2 regions of the Priestia sp. ST2 genome follow, and region 2 is predicted to be linked to the other one. Evidence: predicted binding sites of a transcription regulator. Region 2 holds the regulator's gene; the other holds the start of a gene.
The links. Region 2 encodes Rex, which represses fermentation and respiration genes when NADH is low (regulators of the CRP and FNR family bind a similar motif). Its sites were predicted from a motif close to TTGTGAAATATTTCACAA; they were not measured.
Positions count from the first base shown of each region.

Region 1 (3,417 bases), on a different contig from region 2:
TTTTATCTTCTGCAGACTTTCTAGCGTTTTCCATCATTACTTGCACTTCTTGACGAGATTGCTTTAAGATTTCACGCTGCTCTTCAACAAGCTTCTTCGCTTCCTCATTTTGCTTTTCTGCTTCATCAATCTCACCGGCAATATGCTCTTCACGTTTTTTCATGATTCCCATTACAGGACCAAACGCGAATTTTTGAAGTAACGCAAGTAGGATAAGGAACATCACTAATTGGAAAAGAATATCTCCACCATTAATGCCTGCTGCTCCTAACACAAACATGTTCGACACGGCCATGTTCACTCCCTTCAGAGACTCCACATATATAATTTACTTATTAAAGACATAAAGTAATGGCGAAGGTTCTTTTGAATGATCTTCGCCACATGTAACACATTATTATTTACCTTGTACCATGAATGCAATAACTACGGCGATAATTGGAAGCGCCTCAACTAAGGCAACCCCAACGAACATCATTGAAGTTAATGTACCACGTGCTTCTGGTTGGCGAGCTGTGCCTTCAATCGTCTTAGAAACGATAAGACCGTTACCAATACCAGCACCTAGTGCCGCTAAACCAATCGCAATTGCAGATGCTATTAAACCCATTTTATAAAGTCCTCCCTTAATATATATGATTTTGTTTAACTAAGTTTTGTTTTGTCCAAATTGGGTATTACTTGAACAAAGCTTTATAAATTAATGGTCGCTACTCACTTTGTGAGATAAATAAACCATCGTTAACATTGTGAAAATGAAGGCCTGAATTGCGCCTACAAAAATACTAAATCCTTGCCATAAAAGCATTGGAATAGCAGCTCCAATTGTACCTAGGAAGCCTGTTGTTGCTAAACCAGCTAGCAAGCTTAACAAAATTTCCCCAGCATAAATATTACCGTAAAGACGAAGGCCAAGCGTTAACGTATTGGCAAACTCCTCGATAATCTTAAGCGGGAATAAAAATGCCATTGGCTTGAAGTAATCTTTCGTGTATGCAGAGAACCCTCGCATTTTAATACCATAGTAATGTGATAGTACAACTACCATAACGGCTAACGTCAGCGTAATTGCTGGATCAGCGGTTGGCGATTTCCACCATAAGTTATGGTCAATCACGATGGCAAATGGAAGACCCAACATATTTGACACAAAAATGTACATAAGTAAAGTTACACCTAGCGTCAAAAAGCGGCCACCTGTTTTCCAATCCATATTGCTATTAACGAGTCCTTTAACAAAATCTAAGACCCATTCAATAAAGTTTTGTGCACCGCTTGGCTTCATAGCAAGAGTACGAGTACATAAAACTGCAATTAAGAATACAATAACAGAAGCTACGGTAACCATAAGCAAGTTACTTTGACTAAAAGTAAGGCCTAGAAACTCTATAGTTGGTGATTCATGACCCAACTGTGTTCACCTCTCTTTCTATCTTCTACGCATATTTTGAACAACTAAATCTATGATAATGACAACGTAATACGTCATTAATCCCACAACTACACTAATAATATGAAAGGTTTTTGGATAAGAGATGGTAATCACAACTGCGAGAGCAGCTGTTGCAAATCTTACAACAGTCCCAATTGAACGGGGCTTTTTCCCCTCATCCAACGCCTGTCCAAACTGCTCAAACTTTCTTACTAAGTTCCACAAATTATACAAACTCAGGGCGGTTCCTAAAATTAAACCTGCAAAAACAGCCTTATAACTTGTAAATCCCCAGCCGAGAACGTATAATGCTAACAAATACAATATGTATGAACGAAGTCTTGGAAAAACGTGCTGCAAATCCTGCATGAATTATTAATCTCCTGAAAAAAAATGGTGGACTGTCCGCAGCATCATAAAAACACCTGCTGCTAGCCCTGAAAGAAGGCCTAAAATCAAAAATAGTGGTTCGGTGTCAAGCCATTGATCAGCCCATCTTCCAGAGAATAAGCCAATTAAGACTGAACCTGCTAACTGTGATAGAATGATTGACACTAATGCCATCGCTTGCAAAGGATGACGGTTGCGATCTTTCATAAGCTCATACCCCTTTTGCAAAATTTTCTTTTTTCCGAATTCTCTATCGTTTTTATAGCTCAATATATGATAGAAAGGCAAAAAAAATTGCTAAAAAAGGTAAAAACAGCTAATAAAATACGCAGAAATATCAACGGTTTTCACAGGTTGAAAACCTTATCATTTATATTCCCTGTAAGCATACAATAGCGTATATTTAATGTCAATGTGTTTAAGCTAAAAACTTCACAATCTCTTCTTATTGTTCACATTTCTGCCACACATAAAACCTCTTCAAATGAAAACATTTAAAGAGGTTCATTCAATCGTTATTGTACTGTTTACAACATGCTCTTGTCTATGCTTTTTCACAAATGCAAATATTTGGTACGCTCCCGGTACAAGCGATTCATCGATCGTTATTTTCCGTTTTCTCATGCCTCTTTCTACATCAACGTCAACATCTAAATACGATATAAACTGTAAAGACTGCTTATCAAAAAGAGCAACGCCTAACTCATCTGCTCCTTCAGGCAAAAACAGTTCATAGCTATACGTATTTTTCTCTTTTTCCGCTGCTACTTGCAATCCCATGACACGGGGATAATCTGGAATGCTAACCATGTACATATAAGGAAGCGAAAATGTTTCACGTGAATCATTTATTTCCAAATATCCGTCATATATACCTTTATTTTTAAAACGGGGCTGCACCGATAAAGTGACAGCTATTTCTTTTGTCTGATGGGGCTGCACCGTGACGGGTAATGGAACATCCCAATTCACTCCTTCATCCCTTTTCGGAACGTTCAAGCGATACGTTTTTGCTTTATCAGACTGGTTATCAATTTTAAATGATAAGACTTTCTTTGATGGGCGCGTAAAAATACCGAAAGATAAAGAAGATGGATAAAATAAAGAGTCTGCTGTGACAGCTTTTGCTATTTGAATTCTCCCGGCTCCTTGTTCATATACGCGATACGTTTGACCATTTAGCTGCTGCATTACTTTACTTGTGTTCATCAATGAAGCTTTGACTTGTTCAGGAGACCAGTTCGGGTGAGCTTGTAAAATAAGAGCGCACGCTCCAGCTACATGGGGCGCAGCCATACTTGTTCCATGCATGCGTTCATATCCCCCAGGAACTGTACTATTAATGAAGTAACCAGGTGCGACGACGTCCGGCTTGATTCCCCAAGTAGTCGTTACAGGTCCTCTTGAACTGAAAGATGTGAGCAAGTCTTGCACCACTTGCTTGCCAGTGCGTAAGTATGGCTGTTGAGACTGAATGTATTGATTAATGGTATCACCGTTTTTTTTACTTACCCATATCACTGGAATATTTACTGATTCTTGTAGTTTACCGATTATGCTTTTTTCAGTCGGACTATATAAAATAACGGCTTTTG
Region 1 covers NZ_JBVVNT010000005.1:223,530-226,946, forward strand. The annotation lists gene AC0KUU_RS22570 (F0F1 ATP synthase subunit B) at 1-295, opposite strand, end outside; gene atpE (F0F1 ATP synthase subunit C) at 398-610, opposite strand; gene atpB (F0F1 ATP synthase subunit A) at 701-1,411, opposite strand; gene AC0KUU_RS22585 (ATP synthase subunit I) at 1,430-1,801, opposite strand; gene AC0KUU_RS22590 (AtpZ/AtpI family protein) at 1,808-2,029, opposite strand; gene AC0KUU_RS22595 (S8 family serine peptidase) at 2,327-3,417, opposite strand, start outside.
Region 1: a site for Rex is predicted at 2,243-2,260, ahead of AC0KUU_RS22590 (AtpZ/AtpI family protein). Genes of this name have one in related genera too.

Region 2 (3,417 bases):
AGTCCTTGGGGTGTTCCTGGCTATGGCTGGTCAAGCTGTAGCAGGTATGATTGAGCACGCTCTTGGCATTACCCAAGTATCTGAAAACACACAAAATATTGTTAATCTTGTTAAAGCAACGCCGTTCCTAATTGTCGTTACGTCTGTTATTGGACCAATTCTAGAAGAGATTATTTTTCGAAAGATTATTTTCGGCTCTCTTCACAAACGATATAATTTCTTTGTCTCTGCATTTATTAGTTCCCTTATTTTTGCTGCCGTACACTGGGATTTTAAACATTTGCTCGTGTATACAGCCATGGGATTTGTATTTGCATTCCTTTATGCAAGAACAAAACTAATTATTGTACCCATTATTGCTCACGTGTTGATGAATACAGTCGTTATTTTATCTCAAACTATTTTTGCAGATAAAATTATAGAAATGCAAAAGCAAGCAGAACAAATGCAGTTTATTTTTGGAGGCATGTTTTTATGAAGAATATCCCTTTAACACGAGGGTTTATTTATATTATTATGGGGGTTTTATTCACCTACCTGGCTATTCAAAATGCTCAGGAAACCGTGTGGAATTTCCCCACGATCTTATTTGCACTCGTAGCCGCGTTCGATTTCAGATTTGCGGTGCGCATTTTTATCTTGCACTATAAAATTAAAAAGTTGCAGCAGCAATATAAAAATCAAGATGATTCATCTAAATAAAAAAACCACTGTTTCAGTGGTTTTTTTACATACTAACATCTTCTCTTTCTTGCTCTGCCCTTGCCTTTAACACTTTGCGATACGAAATGCGGGAAATAATGATGCTGATTTCATACAAAATTAAGAGCGGCACTGTCACCATCATGTGCGAGAGCAATTCTGGTGGTGTAATAAGTGCGGCAATAACTAGCAGTACGAAATAGGCATACTTTCGAATTTGAGATAAAAACATAGGCGTGATAATTCCTAATCGCGTCAAAAACATGACGACAACAGGAAGCTGAAACAACAGGCCAAAAGGCAGTGTGAGCTGCATTAAAAAAGAAAAGTATTCATTAATGCCAATCACTTGGTTTACATTCAGCTCATCAGAAACGCGCGTCATAAAATCGACGACAAATGGAAACAACACAAAATAAGAAAAAGAGACACCGCCGATAAAGAGAAAAATGGAAACAGGAATATATCCAAGCGTTACCTTACGCTCTTTTTCATATAAACCAGGACTAATAAATGCCCAAAGTTGATACAGTGCAACAGGAGCTGCAAGTACACAGCCGATAATAACAGCAAACTGCATATAAATCTTAACTGGATCTGTTAGCCTAAATGCATTCATCGTTAAATTTTTTGCCTCATCAGCATGCTGTAAATAGACAATAACCTTATCCGCTATAAAAAAGCCGCCAATTGTGGCAATGACAAAGAAAAATAAAACAATTAAAATGCGCTTTCGCAGCTCTCCTATATGATCATATATTGACATTTCTTGTTCGGTCATACTATGATCACCCTTTTACTCTTTGTCATCTACTTGACGCTGTTTATCTTTTTCACGATCTTCTGAGGCACCGCTAGCGGCATGCTTAAACTCTCTAAGCGTTTGCCCGACTGATCTTCCTAGCTCCGGTAACCGTTTCGGTCCAAAAATAAGCAGTGCTACAATCGCAATAATAATCCAACTGCCTGCTCCAATCCCCATATTCCCACTCTCCTTATTAATTTAGACTTAAGGAAATCGTAACACAGTCCATCTTATTCAACAGGATAATTTTTCAAAAAGTAGACAAGCGACTGTAATTCTACAGCCAGATCAATATGATGCAGTCGAATCTCATCCGGTACGTTTAAGCGTGCAGGAGTGAAGTTTAGAATCCCTTTAATTCCGCAATTCACTAAACGATCGGTAATTTGCTGAGCCACAGTGGCAGGAACGGTTAAAATCGCCACTGAGATATCATCACTCATATAATCTTCCAATTGGTCAAGGTGATAAACCGGCACGTCGCCTACTTTTGTACCGACTTTATCTTCTATCACATCAAAAGCGCACTCAATTTTGGTGTTATTATTTTTAATAAAATTATAATTTAAAAAGGCCGTTCCCAGATTCCCTACGCCAATCAGTGCTACTTTCGTTACTTCATCTTGGTCTAACGTTTTACGGAAAAATGTAAGTAAATAATTCACATTGTAGCCGTATCCCTTTTTCCCTAATGCTCCAAAGTAAGAAAAATCCCGGCGAATAGTAGCAGAATCAACTTTCACTGCCTCACTTAACTCCGCTGACGAAACACGCTGTTTACCAGAAGCATGCAAGTTTTTTAAAAAACGATAATAAAGCGGCAATCGTTTAGCCGTTGCTTGTGGTATTTTTAATTGTTCAGTGTTCACGTTGTACCCCCTCAGTTCATGTATGTCATTACTAACATTTTCAAGTCATATTGCATTACCTTTCACAAAGCCTCAACCGCCTTGAGGTAGCGCTTCCAATTCTCTCTCTTTTCTCTTGTTTTATATATACTCCGCTTCACACCCCGACGCCTTTTGTCTATCCAGGAATACTTAAAGTCGGTAGCTAGAACGAAGCAATTAGCCCTTCAAAGGATCCGTTTGTTAGTCATGACGGATTTTCTACATCCATCATATATAAGTTCAGAGATGCACTTATCTCTTATTTTAACATAGTATCCTGTATAAAATGTGCAGGTAAAATCATTTTATTTCATGAATCAAAACATTCGCTTCATCATTTGTTCTTGTCCCTCTAAAAATTACAAACGCTTGTAGGAAGAACTTGTAGTTGAAAATATGTTAAAATACACTATGGATATACTACTAGAGGTGAAAAAATGATTATTCTACAATTGAACGGTATTACAAAATACTATGGGGCAGAACCCATTTTATCGAATATAAAGTTAGAAGTACAATCAAAAGACCGCATTGCCCTAGTGGGACGAAACGGTGCAGGTAAATCAACTTTATTAAAAATTATTGCTGAGCAGCTTTCTTATGACAGCGGAGAAATTATTAAACCTAAAGGTGTTTCCATTGATTATATGGGACAAGATACAGTTCTTGAGTCAACACTCTCCATATGGGAAGAAATGATGACAGTCTTTGCTCCGTTAAAGAAGATGGAAAAAGAATTACGTACGCTTGAAACGAAGATGGGCGATCCAGACATTTTTAATGATTCAGTTCAATACGAAAAACTAACCAAAGAGTACGATCAGCTTCAAGTAACGTTCAAAGATTTAGGCGGCTATCAATATGAAGCGGATACACGATCTATTCTTCACGGTTTCCGTTTCTCAAACTTTGACTATAGCACCCCTATTTCCTCCTTGAGCGGTGGACAAAAAACGCGCTTGGCTCTTGCAAAACTGCTTTTAACAAAGCCAGACTTGCTTATTCTGGATGAGCCTACCA
Region 2 covers NZ_JBVVNT010000018.1:10,961-14,377, forward strand. The annotation lists gene AC0KUU_RS29445 (CPBP family intramembrane glutamic endopeptidase) at 1-478, shown strand, start outside; gene AC0KUU_RS29450 (YdiK family protein) at 475-702, shown strand; gene tatC (twin-arginine translocase subunit TatC) at 728-1,483, opposite strand; gene tatA (twin-arginine translocase TatA/TatE family subunit) at 1,499-1,684, opposite strand; gene AC0KUU_RS29465 (redox-sensing transcriptional repressor Rex) at 1,738-2,376, opposite strand; gene AC0KUU_RS29470 (ABC-F family ATP-binding cassette domain-containing protein) at 2,835-3,417, shown strand, end outside.